DNA from 2 places in the Moritella sp. 28 genome. Region 1 is predicted to be linked to the other one. Evidence: predicted binding sites of a transcription regulator. Region 1 holds the regulator's gene; the other holds the start of a gene.
What was found. Region 1 encodes MetJ, which represses methionine synthesis genes. Its sites were predicted from a motif close to TAGACGTCTAGACGTCTA; they were not measured.
Positions count from the first base shown of each region.

Region 2: metA (homoserine O-succinyltransferase) is a predicted target of MetJ. The motif match lies at 5,497-5,514, and genes of this name have one in related genera.

Region 1 covers NZ_CP056121.1:136,655-145,106, forward strand. Annotated here, with positions in the region: gene HWV02_RS00600 (Ig-like domain-containing protein) at 1-1,966, shown strand, start outside; gene HWV02_RS00605 (hypothetical protein) at 1,974-2,462, shown strand; gene HWV02_RS00610 (RNA-binding S4 domain-containing protein) at 2,670-3,239, shown strand; gene metJ (met regulon transcriptional regulator MetJ) at 3,393-3,719, opposite strand; gene HWV02_RS00620 (bifunctional aspartate kinase/homoserine dehydrogenase II) at 3,896-6,319, shown strand; gene metF (methylenetetrahydrofolate reductase) at 6,463-7,350, shown strand; gene ppc (phosphoenolpyruvate carboxylase) at 7,449-8,452, opposite strand, start outside.
Region 2 covers NZ_CP056121.1:297,476-305,927, forward strand. Annotated here, with positions in the region: gene HWV02_RS01385 (patatin-like phospholipase family protein) at 1-1,275, shown strand, start outside; gene acnB (bifunctional aconitate hydratase 2/2-methylisocitrate dehydratase) at 1,553-4,132, shown strand; gene HWV02_RS01395 (YacL family protein) at 4,301-4,672, shown strand; gene HWV02_RS01400 (trimeric intracellular cation channel family protein) at 4,669-5,286, opposite strand; gene metA (homoserine O-succinyltransferase) at 5,539-6,450, shown strand; gene metH (methionine synthase) at 6,533-8,452, shown strand, end outside.

The sequences.
Region 1 (8,452 bases):
ATTTTCATCTTCCGGTCAAACAATTAATAATCAAATAAAGGCAACAGATAAAGAGGGCGATAAATTAAATTTCTCTATTGAAAACACTTTCGATAAGCCTAGTTATATTGAATTTTCAATAGATCCAAGTGGTCAATTTACATATAAAAACACTCTGAATTACTCTAAAGCAATCACTCTTCCAATCGTTGTTTCTGACGGTATGAGCTCTACAAAAACCAATATAACCTTCATGACGCAAATCGCTGATGAGCAATCGCAATCTGATCCTTTATATGCCCAACAATGGCATTTAAATAATACAGGAGAAGATGCATTATCGTCTGGTACCCCTCATCGAGATATTAATATTGGTCTTTTACATCAACAAGGTGTCACCGGAGACGGTGTCAACGTCGCTGTTGTAGATTCAGGGTTAGATATTGGTCATGAAGATCTTAAAGACAATATACTGACTGGTAAATCATGGAATTTTTTAACTAAAAATAATGACCCCACCTCTGAACCAGATAAAAAAGGGCGTGGTGATCATGGTACATCCGCTGCGGGTCTTATTGCTGAAACGGGATTTAATGGTATCGGTGGACGAGGTGTCGCTCCTTCAGCAAAGCTATTTGGTCTGAACTGGACTAAGGTACAAACTCAAAAAAGTTGGATTGAGAGTCATGGAGGCTCACGGTCTCTAGATGCATTAGTGATAAACCAAAGCTATGGTCATTATTGGGGGGAATTAAGGTCTTCCAACACAATACCTTTTCGTGCGAGAGAGGCTCTCCTTAAAAGCGCCACTAAAAAAAATAATGATGGATGTGGTGTTTTACTTATAAAAGCTGCAGGAAATTCATTTAAAAGTGTTTATACCCGTGATTTTAAATTCATAAATTATAGTGAATATGCAGCAGATAAATCTAAACCTGAATTAACAGCGAATAATGCGGGTGTAAGTGTCAATAACTCGAGTTTTTATAACACTCTAATTTCAGGGATACAGAATGATCCATTACATCCTTTATATCCTTATTCATCTGTAGGCGCTGCGGTATTTGCATCGGCATCAGTCGGTGAGGTTACGACAGACACAACTGGTTGTGAAAACGGTTATCCATCTATTAAGGAAAACTGCAATTACACAGGATCATTCGGTGGTACATCTGGAGCCGCACCCGTTGCGTCAGGCGTAGCGGCATTAATATTTGGCGTTAATACTGAGCTGACTTGGCGAGATGTACGCTATATTATGGCTAAGACTGCAAAGAAAATTGATAAGGACTTTACACCTATAACAATTACGAATGAAGGCGAAGATACTAAGTTCGTAGCAGAGCCTGGTTGGGTAACAAATAAGGCTGGCTATCACTTTCATAACTGGTACGGATTTGGCTTACTTGATGCTACTGCGGCAGTTCAAATGGCAGCAAATAATTATACCTTATTACCTGAATTAAAAGAGACTGCTTTTGTTAATCCAAACGACCTGTCAAGCTCTACCATACCAGAAGGTAATAGTGGTGTTAAAAAGAAAGTATATATAGTACAACAGATGACGATTGAAGCAGTGCAATTAAAAGTAGGGATAAATCATGCGCGTAATAGCGATATAGCCATTGAGGTTATATCTCCATCCGGAACACATTCCATGATATTTACACCAAGAAGCCTAGTCACTGAGACTAATGCAAAATTCGATAATACGGTATTACTCAGTCATGCATTTTTCGGTGAAAGCTCGGAAGGTAATTGGACCATCAAAGTGACAGATACGAATAGAGGTGATTTCACCTACTACAAAGTTCTGCCTCAGATGGGTGGACTGGGGGACCGCATGTTTCATGACGAAGAAGCCCTTAATAACTGTACTGAACATGGAAAGCCAGATGAAACTAAGTGCATACAGAAAATCACACTAAGTAATAATATAGAAAATGGCGCACTTAATAATGTTGCTATTCGTATTTATGGCCACTAAGGGATATATGATGAGAATAAAATTAGCACACATGTTTATATTTACATTACTTTTATGTAGCTCATTATCTAATGCGAATATAATTACCTATAATAAAAACGAATTAACGCTTTCTACGGTACCGTCTCCGTCAAACATAAATGATAATATCGTCATTGAAAGTAGTGGCTTCAAATTTTCTCCGGTAAGTCCTACGTCATACACATTCTCTGAAGAGAATAGTGATATAGCGACTTTATACGCAGGGCAGGAAATGCAAGCATTGGACAATGGAGAATCAGGGATGTTAACAGGATCTATTTTGGTTGAAATGATAGACCCTGATACTGCGTTATCATTTGATAACGCAGACATCCTTACTGTGGGTGAGCGTTTCTTCATTATCACTTTTAATGAAAAAATCGATTTGCTCGAAAAATTAAAGCAGATTAAAGACATGAGTATTGTAAAAGATGCCGAAATCGAAGTGAACACTCATAGTTATTCACCACTATAATAACTTAATGTATCAACATTGAATTGTTGTACGACATATCACTACAATCCAGAATACCACCTCTTATATTTAGGTGGTATTCTTTTGCTATATGCATGTCCGATATTTTTATTGTCGTTTGGATGACTAATTTAACTTATTTGGCGTTTGCATTTCTAATCTTATACTTGTATAAAGACTCGCTATTTGCCCACATTTAAGGTTCCCATGTCTGAAGAATATGAAATTGAAGTTATCCCTGTTGTTGTCGCTGAAGAACCGATTGAATTATATAAGATCTTAAAAATCGAAAATTTAGTGACCTCGGGCAGTGAAGCGAAGAACTATATTGCAGACGGCTATGTGTATGTGAATGGTGAAGTTGAAACACGCAAACGTAAAAAGATCATGTTTGGCGATATCATTGGTTTTAATGGTGAAGCTTATCAAGTCATGTCTGCGGAAGAACTTGCAGAGTACGATATTACTGATGAAGAAGAATTTGTGGACCCTGCGGCTTTAGAGTCTGATTCTGTAGCAACATATATTACAGAAAACGATGTTACTGAAGACTATTTCACAGGAAACAATACTGTTGAGCAAGATGTTGCTGTTGAACCCGAATTTATTGCACCAACACCAGTTGCTAAGCCTGTTGTCGACAGCATCCCTGAAGGTATCTGGGAGCAGCCTGAAAAGAAGAAAAAGAAAAAATCTGAAGCTAAACAAGTGAAAGTAGCTGAACCGAAACCGGTTGAGAAAAAGAAAAAAGGCCGCGCGGCTCCTTTTAGTTTTTAGATTTCACTTTAAGGTATTAGCAACAATGCGAGCTAGATAGCGCATTGTATATAGGTTAAATCAAAACAGGCTCCTATAATTGGGGCCTGTTTTATAAAAGGTGGGCCTGTTTTATTTTCAGACGTTCTTTATTTAGCATTCGTTAGTTAGTGACTAATCATCTTGTTCTAAATAATCATCGATATTGATACCCAGCGCTAACATTTGTGCCCGAGCTTCTTCAGGGATACTGTCTGGTTTGTCTTTTGTTAAATCTTCATCGGCAGGTAATGGTTGACCTGTGTAAGCATGTAAAAATGCCTCACACAACAACTCACTGTTGGTTGCATGTCGTTGATTATTAATCTGACGGCGAGTTCTTTCATCTGTCAGTACTTTTAATACTTTCAAAGGAATTGAAACAGTAATTTTTTTAACCTGTTCACTCTTTTTCCCATGCTCTGCATAGGGGCTAATATACTCGCCGTTCCACTTCGTCATTTTTGACCTTTGCGTAAATTATTATTTATGAATAAGTAATAAGTCTACCTTTGAATTTGATTATTGGCAATCAGTATGTAAAGAGCTCTAGACGTCTATTGACCTGTTGTAGCCTAATAGTGTATGTTTTGAGTTACTGGAAATATATTAATTCGATATTAAGTTCGGGAGAACGCATGGACGCAATTAAGCGCAGTATTCATAAATTTGGTGGCAGTAGTTTAGCTGATGCTACCTGTTATCGTCGAGTATTGACGATAATTAGCCAACACACCAAAGCACGCGATCTTATTGTCGTTTCTGCAGCGGGCAAGACCACCAATCAATTATTAGAATTATTACAATTAGCCGAAGACGGTGATCAAGCTGCATCGGAACGTCTTATTGCGACATGCGAGTATCAAACTAAGTTAGTTACAGAACTATTAGAAGGTGCCTTATGCACACAACTCACTTCTGCATTGCAAGATGATATTCATACTATAGGCCATTTATTAGAAACTACCCTTGATGTGTATGCTAAAAACCAAATTTTAGCGCATGGTGAGGTGTGGTCCGCACGATTATTAGCAGCTTTACTGAGTCAAAGCGAACTACCAGCTAATGATTTAGATTCTCGCTTGTTTTTAACAACTGAATTAGCCGCGCAACCTGTGGTTGATGAAATGGTGTCTCGCCAAAAATTAGACTCGTGTTTAGCGACCCTGACTAATCGCGTTGTCGTGACCGGTTTTATTGCTGCAGATACACAACAGCGTACTGTGACATTGGGGCGAAATGGCTCTGATTATTCTGCGACCTTGTTAGCTGCATTAGTAGATGCTGATCAAACCACTATTTGGAGCGATGTTGCGGGGGTATTTAGTGCCGACCCACGTCGTGTAAAAGATGCTGAACTGCAAACTAAATTATCACTTTATGAAGCGGCTGAGCTCGCGCGTTTAGGCTCTCCCGTATTACATGCGCGTACATTACAACCTGTTGTCGAGAGTAAACAGCATGTGCAGTTACGTTGCAGTTATACCCCTGATGAGGGGTCAACTCAGATCCACCGTCGTTTACCAAAAGGTAAAGGGGCTAAAATTGTCACCTCGATTGATGATCTACATTTAGTGGATGTTGAGTTTAATCATGATGCAGATTACCAGCAACAATATAATCAGTTAATTGCATTGTTAGCACAGCAGCAACTCTCTCCTATCTGTATCAAACGCCGTCCGACGGATTATATGGTTAGATTTGGTTATACCGCTGAAATTGTTGAGTTTGCACTTACTGCATTAGCAACATATAAACAGCAGCAATCTAATGTAAAAGCCATTGAGCATGTGAGTGGTTTTTGTATGGTGGCGCTAGTGGGTTCTGGTGTAACCGATAATGCGTTGCAATCACATCAGTTTTATCAATTAATTTCAGAGCATAATCTGACATTTGTACAGACAGGTGAAAACCATTTAAGTATCTGTGCCGTTCTGCAGAAAGTGGTGTTAGAGCCGTTATTGAAAGAGTTACATACGGCGTTATTTAAGCAGCCAAGACGCATTGGTGTGGTGCTGTTTGGTAAAGGAAATATCGGTGCTGGTTGGCTATCTCTGTTTGCGGAGCAAATGCATAAAGTACCCGAACAACAAAATGTCGAACTGTGTTTATGCGGTGTATATGGCTCTCAGGGCGGGGTATTAGACTTCAATGGTCTGGATGCTGCGACGGTACTTGATGACTTCCAACCCGAATCGTTTGTATGGGAACAGTTATTATCTAATCTCGCATTGCACCCGTTTGATGAACTGGTGATTATCGATATTACCGCCAGTGAAGCTATCAGCTATTATTATCCTGAATTTGCCCAACACGGTTTCCATCTGATTTCAGCAAATAAATTCGCTGGCGCGGCGAGCAGTGAATTTTATAATCGGGTTAAGCAGAGCTTTAGTGATAATGAAAGCTATTGGTTATACAACGCCACGGTTGGCGCAGGGTTACCGATCCAATCATCTATGGATATGCTGCAACACAGTGGTGATCAAGTGACAGCTGTTAGCGGTATTTTCTCTGGTACCTTATCTTGGTTGTTTCAACAATATGATGGTAAAATTGCGTTCTCGGAATTAGTGGAACAAGCTTGGCATCAAGGGCTAACGGAACCTGACCCTCGTGAAGATTTATCGGGTAAGGACGTACAGCGCAAACTGCTTATTCTAAGCCGTGAAGCGGGCTATGAGATGGATCTTGGCGATATTAAACTCGAGTCATTGGTATCAGAAGATCTAATGGCATTTAAAGTGGACGAGTTTTTAGAACATTGCGAAGCACTCGATGACAAAATATTACATATGTTTAATAAAGCCAAAAAGCAGGGCTTAGTATTACGCTATGTCGCTAGTTTTAGTTGTAAAGAAGGGGCGCAGGTTGGGTTAGAGTTCTTAGAACCAACCCATCCATTTGCCAACTTATTGCCGTGTGATAATATTTTTTCAATTAATAGTCACTGGTATCGCCATAACCCATTAGTGATCCAAGGCCCTGGTGCTGGCAGAGATGTGACTGCGGGTGCTATTCAATCTGATCTTTTCCAATTATGTAAGTTGTTCGCGCGTTAATTTTTACATTCTCCTCTGTCGAAAACCAATGCGCATATAATTCATGTTTAAGATGAATTATGTGCGTTGACTTTATCCACCAAACTTGTGATGATTGAGACGTAAAGAGGTATGGACGTCTAAACATCTTAAGGGAATAAAGTATGAGTTTTCACAACGCACAAAATATTGAAGTATTGAATCAAAGTGTTTCTGAATTGGGACGTGATATTAACGTTTCATTTGAATTTTTCCCGCCCAACTCTCCAGCGATGACGTCTACTTTATGGGAGTCAATTAATCGTTTAAAAGCGTTAGACCCTAAATTTGTGTCTGTGACATACGGTGCTAATTCCGGTACTCGTGATCGTACTCATAACATTATTAAACAAATTAAGCATGAAACAGGCTTGATTGCTGCACCACACCTCACTTGTATTGACGCTAATCGCAAAGAGCTAAAGCAGATTGCAACAGATTACTGGGACAACGGTATTCGTAATATCGTGGCTTTACGTGGTGATTTACCACCGGGCTTGAATCAGCCTGATATGTATGCAGCTGACTTAGTTGCTTTATTAAAAGAGGTAAATGATTTTGATATCTCAGTTGCCGCCTATCCAGAAGTTCACCCCGAAGCAAAAAATGCGCAAGCAGATCTGCTCGCGCTAAAAGATAAGATTGATGCCGGTGCTGATCGTGCTATTTCACAGTTCTTTTTTGATACCGAGAGTTTTTTACGCTTCCGAGACCGTTGTGCGGCAGTCGGTATTGATAAAGAGATCGTGCCGGGTATTTTACCAGTATCAAATTATAAAACCTTATGTAAGTTTTCAAAACTGACCAATGTAAAAGTGCCTAATTGGATGCACAACCAGTTTGAAGGTTTAGATAATGATCAGGCGACACGTAATCTGGTTGGCGCAAGTATAGCCATTGACCAAGTGAAAGTATTGTCGCGCGAAGGGGTGAAGGACTTTCATTTCTATACGTTAAACCGCGCTGATCTAACGTATGCTATTTGTCATACATTGGGTGTACGTCCAAAATAATCATCGTACTGGTTATCTTTACTTATATCAGAATCAAAAATGCCGACATGATGTCGGCATTTTATTATCTATTCATTAGCTGATAACTAAATTGAAAGTTAACCGGTATTACGCATACCTGCAGCAACACCAGCGATACTTACCATTAAGGCTTGTTCAATATCTGGGTTCACTTCTTCACTACTACGCGCGCGGCTTAATAGCTCTGCTTGTAGGATGTTCAGAGGGTCGGTATACGGGTTACGTAACTCAATTGACTTTTTACTCCAGGGCTGAGCATCAAGTAATTGCGTGTCAGGTGTTAAACCTAAGATCAACTCAGTTGCTAACGCCAAGCTTGCACGTAGTTCTTTGCCTAAATGCCATAAATCTTCAGTCACTAGACATTGGTCATAATATTCCGCTAACCAAGCATCAGCTTTCAAAAATACCATTTCGAACATTTCAATACGGGTATTAAAGAACGGCCATTGTTGCTGCATTTCTTGCAGTGTCTCACGCTGACCTGAATCGAGCATGTTTTTGAATGCTGCTGTACAACCTAACCAAGCGGGTAACATCAAGCGGTTTTGTGTCCATGCAAAGATCCAAGGGATGGCGCGTAAGCTTTCTACTCCACCGTTTGGTTTACGTTTTGCTGGGCGGCTACCGAGTGGCAGTTTACCTAATTCTAACTCAGGTGTCGCAGATCGGAAGTAAGGCACGAATTTTTCATGGCCTTGGATATATGAGCGATATTCTTCACATGAATCCGAAGACATTTGATCCATTGCATCACGCCAAGCTTGTTCTGGTGCTGGCGGCGGTAGTAAATTAGCTTCTAAAATTGCACTGGTGTAGAGGTTTAAGCTTTGTTCTGCAACATTGGCAAGGCCAAACTTAAAGCGGATCATTTCACCTTGCTCTGTTACGCGTAAACCACCTTTTAATGAACCTGGAGGTTGTGATAATAAAGCTGCATGTGCAGGTGCACCACCACGACCGATGCTACCACCACGTCCATGAAATAAAGTCAGCTTAATTTCTTCTTGCTCACAGATATTAACCAAGGCTTCCTGCGAACGATACTGCGCCCATGAGGCGGCGATTACACCTGCATCTT
Region 2 (8,452 bases), 160 kb from region 1:
TATCAACAACAAAAGGCTGTTAAAAAACAGCAGTTGGCACAAATTGATATTATTCAAATCAATGATATCGACATCACCACTGATACCCTTTTAAGTCCCAAGGTGATTGAAAATAAATTAAACTTAAAACGTGGTGATAAGATCACTGTTGCTGAATTAGAGACGCAAATTGATGTGCTTTATGCATTAAATTTATTCCAAAAAGTCGATTACAGCATTACTGAAAAAGAGGGGCTCCATGACCTACATATCAACGTAGTAGAGAAAAGTTGGGGGCCAGGGTATGTTGATTTTAAGTTTAATATTCAAGAGTCAACTACCAGTGATGATCGTCAGCAAATTGGCTTACAATACATACTAACGGATTTAAACCGATTGGGTGCGGAATGGCGCTCTGAGTTAGTGTATGGCACGGATTCTAATATCAGTACCGAATTTTATTCACCGATTGATTATAACCAAAATTTCTTTTTTAAAGCGGGGATAAGACTAGAAGACTATGAAAGTAAGTTATACCTAAGCTCAATAAATGCTCCTGAGCTCAAGCCTGTTAATTCTAGTTTTGAATATTTTGTTGTGACCACAGAACAAATCAATGTTTATGCAGAGATCGGTATTATTCCTTTTGATTGGGCGCAAATTGCGGTTGGTAGTTATTATCAAACTGGTAATGCAGACATCGAGGGTTCCAGTATCAATACTAATTTTGATAGTCAGGGATGGTATTTACAGACGCGCTTAGACTCATTCGATAATATCTCTTTTCCAACTAAAGGTTTTAAGCTCGACTCTGATATATACATAGATACAAGTGACTACTTTGATAGTAGCGAAAGCAATGTGTTCTTCAGCTTAGATTGGCGTAATGCAATGTCATTTAATCGTTCGACCTTTGAATTTAAAGCGTCGATGGCAAGCTATGATGGCCCTCCTATTTCACCAACATTTGAAGTGGGGCTCGGTGGTTTCCAAAACCTCTCGGGTTATGGCATTAACGAGATCACGGGTAGTTATAAAGGTTTAGTTGCTCTAATTTATCGACATCGTTTATTGGATAACAATTTTGGCGCATTCTCATTCCCGCTTTATCTGGGCGCGTCCATCGAACGAGGGAATGTTTGGAATGATAAAGATGACATCAGCTTTGATTCAACCATTTCTGCGGGTAGTGTATTTATAGCCTTAGACACGGGTATAGGTCCTGTGATGTTGTCTTATGGTTATGCTGAAGGTGGACACGCTTCTGGTTATCTCTTTATTGGTAATAATTTCTAAATACGCGCTAGCACTATTCATATGAATTAACTCTTCTTTTTACACCATAAGTTTGATGAATGTTGAGTATTGATGTAAAAATCCTTCTGCACTTGCTGCTTTAATTTTAATTTTAGGTTAAAAATGTTATATTTGTGAACACTCTGCAAGAGGCCTTAACTTTATTATTGTTGAATTCACATCAATAACCGTTGAATTCACATAGCAAATGAATAGGTTAAGGTTACATATAACAAGGATGTCCACCATAGGTGGCATAAACTAAGAGGAATGAGTCGTGTTAGAAGCTTATCGTAAACATGTCGAAGAACGTGCCGCTGATGGGGTTGTACCTAAACCTCTTGATGCTGAACAAGTTGCTGCTCTAGTTGAATTGGTGAAAAGCCCAATTGCTGGCGAAGAAGAAGTTATTTTAGATCTTTTAACCAATCGCGTACCACCAGGTGTGGATGAAGCTGCTTATGTAAAAGCAGGATTTTTAACTGCGATTGTTAAAGGCGAAGCGACATCACCGATCTTATCTGCAGAACGTGCTACTGAACTACTTGGCACGATGCAAGGTGGTTACAACATCGAAACATTGGTTGAATTACTCGATGTTGATGCGCTGGCTCCGATTGCTGCTGAAGCTTTATCACACACGCTATTAATGTTCGATGCTTTCTATACTGTTGAAGAAAAAGCAAAAGCGGGTAATAAATTCGCACAACAAGTATTACAGTCTTGGGCTGATGCAGAATGGTTCTTAAGCAAACCTGAAGTAGCTGAAAAATTAACAGTTACTGTATTTAAAGTACCTGGCGAAACGAATACAGATGACTTATCACCTGCACCAGATGCATGGTCTCGCCCAGATATCCCACTACACGCACTTGCTATGCTTAAGAATGAGCGTGAAGGTGTTGCTGCAAATCCATTACAAGCAATTGAAGAACTAAAAGAAAAAGGTCATCAAGTTGCTTACGTTGGTGACGTTGTTGGTACTGGTTCTTCACGCAAATCAGCAACTAACTCTGTGTTATGGTGCATGGGGGATGATATCCCATTCGTACCGAACAAACGTGGTGGTGGTATTTGTATTGGTTCTAAAATTGCGCCTATTTTCTTCAACACCATGGAAGATTCTGGAGCGTTGCCATTAGAGTTTGATGTAACTAGCTTAAATACTGGTGACGTTATCGATATCTTCCCATACGAAGGTGTTGTTAAAGCGAACGAAACTGGCGCGACTATCACTGAATTTAAAATCAAAACAGATGTGATTCTTGACGAAGTACGTGCTGGTGGCCGTATCCCACTTATTATTGGTCGTGGTTTGACTGCACGTGCACGTACTGCACTAGGTCTAGAAGATTCAACGGTATTCCGTTTACCTGAAGATGTTGCCGCTTCAAGCAAGGGCTATACTTTAGCACAGAAAATGGTTGGTAAAGCATGTGGGGTTGCAGGCGTACGTCCTAACCAATATTGCGAACCAAAAATGACAACTGTTGGTTCTCAAGATACTACGGGTCCGATGACACGTGATGAGCTAAAAGATTTAGCCTGTCTTGGTTTCTCTGCTGATTTAGTGATGCAGTCTTTCTGTCATACAGCTGCTTATCCGAAACCTGTAGATGTGCAAACGCATCATACACTACCTGATTTTATTCGTAATCGTGCGGGTGTTTCTTTACGTCCAGGTGATGGTGTTATTCACTCATGGTTAAACCGTATGTTATTACCAGATACAGTTGGTACTGGTGGTGATTCACATACACGTTTCCCATTAGGTATTTCTTTCCCTGCTGGTTCTGGTCTTGTTGCATTTGCAGCAGCAACTGGTGTTATGCCATTGGATATGCCTGAATCTATTTTAGTACGCTTTAAAGGTGAACTACAACCTGGTATCACACTACGTGACCTAGTTAATGCTATCCCTTACTATGCGATTCAACAAGGGCTACTGACTGTTGAGAAAGCGGGTAAAATCAATGCGTTCTCTGGTCGTGTACTTGAAATTGAAGGTCTACCAGAGCTGAAAGTTGAGCAAGCATTCGAATTATCAGATGCATCAGCAGAGCGTTCTGCTGCAGGTTGTTCAATCAAGCTTAATGAAGCGCCAATCATTGAATATCTAGAGTCTAACATCGTGATGTTAAACTGGATGATTGCTGAAGGTTACGGCGATCCGAAGACGATTGCTCGCCGTGTAGCTGAAATGAAAGCATGGATCGCAGATCCACAATTACTTGAAGCTGACGCGGATGCAGAATACGCTGAGATCATCGAAATCGATCTAGCTGACGTTAAAGAGCCTATCCTAGCTTGTCCAAACGACCCTGATGACGTTAAATTATTAACAGATGTTGCTGGTGTTGAAATTGACGAAGTATTTGTTGGTTCATGTATGACTAACATCGGTCACTTCCGTGCAGCTGGTAAACTACTTGAGAAATTCAGTGGTACTTTACCAACACGTATGTGGGTAACACCACCAACGCGTATGGATGCCGCACAATTAAGTGATGAAGGTTACTACTCAATCTTCGGTAAAGCGGGCGCTCGTACAGAAATGCCTGGTTGTTCACTGTGTATGGGTAACCAAGCACGTGTAGGCGATAATACGACGGTTGTTTCTACTTCAACACGTAACTTCCCGAACCGTTTAGGTAATGGCGCTAACGTTTACCTCAGTTCTGCTGAAGTTGCTGCAGTAGCGGCGATTAAAGGTAAGATCCCAACAGTTGCTGAGTACATGGAACTGGCTTCTGAAATTGATGCAACAGCAGCGGATACATACCGTTACTTAAACTTCGATCAAATTGCTTCTTACATTGAGAAAGCGAACGAAGTGATTGTTCAAGAAGCAGTATAATTAACGCGTACCATCCTGGATGCTGAACTGTTAATTAAACAGAAATAGATAAAATAATAATGAAACGGCTCCCTCGATAGGGAGCCGTTTTTGTTTCGGTTGTTTTTTGTTACACTCCAGCGCTGAACAGCTATTATATTTATTAACTAATAAGAAGCAGGCATAACCGTGGATTTTGAATTTCGAAAAGATACCCTTACAGATACATACCGCGTCATCATATCAATGGAACAGACGGCATTAGGTAGTTGGATCCAAGGCACTTTAGGTACGGATAAGGCCACTATTGCGTTGATTCAAGCGGAAGTTGATTTATTAAAAGCACGTAAAAAACAAGAGTACCGTTTAGTTGGTGATGAGATGACATTAACCATGACGCAAGAAGATGTCTGTGCTTGTATGAATTCGGAGTTAATTGATACTGGCGAAGAGCTAGATGACGATATGAATTTTTATGATGCGGAAACTGTAGCAGTTTGTGGCTTGGAGGATTTTGAGATCATACTCCAAGCCTGGTTAGAATTCTTTAGTCAGCGTTAATCCCACTCTTCCGATGTGTAGCTAAATGTTGGTAATGACCATTTCTGATAAATAGCACATAGGCGCAGTGATACACCGAGGCAGAAGGCCACAATAAGATTGATATTGTGGTCAATACCAAACGTTTCTAAGCCCAGATAAAGTACCGCGACTAATAATGAGATACCCGCGTAGATCTCTTTACAGAATACCACCGGGGTACGATTACAGAGTAGATCGCGTATTACCCCGCCACAAATACCCGTTATCATACCCGCCATAATAATCACGGTTGGGTGATAACCGAGTTTCATCGCTACATTACAACCAATAATGGTAAATGCTATCAAGCCTACCGCATCAAGTACTAAGAATAAACGGCGTAAATGATTCATGTGCTTAGCTATCAGAATAGTAAACAAACCTGCGCATATGGTGATATAGACATAGTGGGGGTGTTGGGTCCAAGATATTGGAAAATTACCCAATAACAGATCACGGACTGTACCACCACCAAGCGCAGTAACAAACGCGATCACAGCCACGCCGAAGATGTCCATATTACGGCGACCCGCCATCAATGCACCCGACATCGCTTCGGCAGTTATCGCGATTAAATAGATATAAGTTAGCATTATTGCGAACCCTTTAAGTTAACGAAATTTGGGGGAGGTATCCATTTAAAATATGCTTAGCTCCTTACAAGTTGGCGATCCTATACATAAACATTTTTATGGTCAACCTAAACTGAATTTGAGGTCAGGATTTTACTTCGACTTAGATTGTAAACTCTGTAATGCGGGATTAAATTTGTTGTAACACTTACAAAGGTTACACAAATAGGTTAGACTTCTGGATGGCTAATGTATTACTTAAGGATGGGAATAATGCCGATTAGAATTAAAGACGGGCTTCCGGCTGCGGAAATATTAGGTAATGAAAATATTTTTGTGATGCTAGAGTCACGAGCAACCAAGCAAGAAATTAGACCGCTGCAGGTTGTTGTTCTTAACCTTATGCCGAAGAAAATTGAGACTGAAAATCAAATTCTACGGTTATTATCAAATACGCCACTGCAAGTAAATGTAGAGTTATTGCGGATTGATTATCGTGCCTCTAAGAATACCCCCCAGGAACATATTGATGAGTTCTATCACGATTTTGAACGTATTCGTCATAATAATTACGATGGTTTGATCATCACAGGTGCGCCATTAGGCTTAGTTGGTCATGATGAAGTCGTGTATTGGCCACAAATCGAAGAGATCATTAACTGGTCGAAAACTCACGTGGTATCCACCCTGTTCTTATGCTGGGCTGCACAAGCGGCATTAAAAGTCTTGCATGGCATTGATAAAAAAGTCCATGAGAATAAATTTTCTGGTGTCTATCCACAGCAAACGTTCCACCGTCATAATCCATTAGTGCGCGGGTTTGATGATGAATTTTCCGTGCCGATGTCGCGTTATGCCAACTTTTCTGAAGAGATGTTTGCAGGTACAGATCTAAATATCTTAGCGGCGAATGATGAAACGGGTGTGTATTTAGCTGCATCCAAAGATTTCCGTCAGGTATTTGTAACGGGTCATCCAGAATACAGTGCAGATACTTTACACCAAGAATATATGCGTGATATTGCCGAAGGCGTTGAAGCCGGAATACCGGCGAATTACTATGAAGGTAATGATGCTGAAAATGCTCCTCGTGTTACTTGGCGTAGTCATGGTAATCTGCTCTATAGCAACTGGTTAAACTATTATGTTTATCAACAAACGCCATATGACTTAAATGATCTATAAATGCAATGATCTATAGACGTTAGAGATGTATCAAATAATAAGACTCAGGACTGGGTCTGCAGTAAATTAAACGAGGGATCTTGTGGCTACTATAAAAAATAAACAGCAACTGGAACAGCAATTAAAAAAACGTATCATGCTCATCGATGGCGGCATGGGGACGATGATCCAAGACTATAAATTAGAAGAAATAGATTATCGTGGTGAACGCTTTGCTGACTGGCATTGCGACGTCAAAGGTAACAATGATTTATTGGTATTAAGTAAGCCACAGCTCATTGCTGACATTCATAAAGAGTACCTCGATGCGGGTGCCGATATTCTTGAAACCAATACGTTTAATGCCACTACTATCGCGATGGCTGATTATGATATGGAATCATTATCGGCAGAGATTAACCGCGAAGCAGCACGTATCGCACGTCAAGTTGCCGATGATAAAACTGCAGAAAACCCTGACCGTCCACGTTTTGTTGCTGGTGTATTAGGGCCAACAAACCGTACTTGTTCTATTTCTCCTGATGTAAATGATCCCGCTTTCCGTAATACTTCATTTGACCTCATGGTTGAAGCCTATATCGAATCAACCAAAGCCTTAATCGAAGGCGGTTCAGATATGATTCTTATCGAAACTATTTTTGATACCTTGAATGCCAAAGCAGCTGTATTTGCGGTGAAAACAGTATACGAAGAACTCGGTTACGAATTGCCGATTATGATCTCTGGCACTATTACAGATGCCTCGGGTCGTACACTGACGGGTCAAACGACAGAAGCATTTTATAATTCATTACGCCATGCAGAGCCGATCACTTTTGGTCTTAACTGTGCATTAGGGCCTGATGAGCTACGTCAATACGTTGATGAACTCTCACGCATTTCAGAAAGCTATGTAACAGCCCATCCGAATGCGGGTTTACCAAATGCGTTCGGTGAATATGATTTGAGCCCTGAAGACATGGCTGTACACATTAAGGAATGGGCTGAAGCCGGTTTCTTAAATATGGTTGGCGGTTGTTGTGGTACCACACCAGAACACATTAAAGCTATGGCTGATGCTGTTGAAGGTGTTAAGCCGCGTCAATTACCTGAAATCGAAGTCGCTTGTCGTCTTAGTGGTCTAGAGCCATTAATTATTACCAAAGACAGCCTGTTTATTAACGTCGGTGAACGTACCAACGTAACAGGGTCGGCACGTTTTAAGCGGCTGATTAAAGAAGAAAATTATGACGAAGCACTACATGTTGCCCAGCAGCAAGTAGAAGCAGGTGCACAGATTATCGACATCAATATGGATGAAGGTATGCTGGATTCGTTGCACTGTATGGAGCGTTTTTTAAATCTTGTTGCTTCAGAACCTGAAATTTCGAAAGTACCAATCATGGTTGATTCATCTAAGTGGGAGATTCTCGAAGCTGGTCTGAAGTGCGTTCAGGGTAAAGCTATTGTTAACTCGATTTCACTGAAAGAGGGCGAAGAAAATTTCCGTCGCCAAGCGACATTGATTCGTCGTTATGGCGCAGCAATGATCGTGATGGCCTTTGATGAAGATGGTCAGGCGGATACCCAAGAGCGTAAGTTTGAGATTTGTAAGCGCTCTTACAACATCTTGGTTCATGAGTTAGATTATCCACCAGAAGATATTATCTTTGATCCAAATATTTTTGCTGTTGCAACGGGTATTGAAGAACATAATAACTATGCGGTTGACTTCATCGAAGCCGTTAAAGACATTAAACGTGAGTTACCCCATGCCATGATTTCTGGTGGTGTTTCTAACGTATCTTTCTCGTTCCGTGGTAACAACCCGTTACGTGAAGCTATCCATGCGGTGTTCTTGTATTACTGTATTCGTGAAGGTATGGATATGGGGATTGTGAATGCGGGGCAATTAGCTATTTATGATGACCTGCCAAAAGAACTGCTCGATGCGGTCGAAGATGTGATCCTTAACCGCAATGATAATGCAACGGAAGCGCTACTCGATATTGCAGATAAGTAC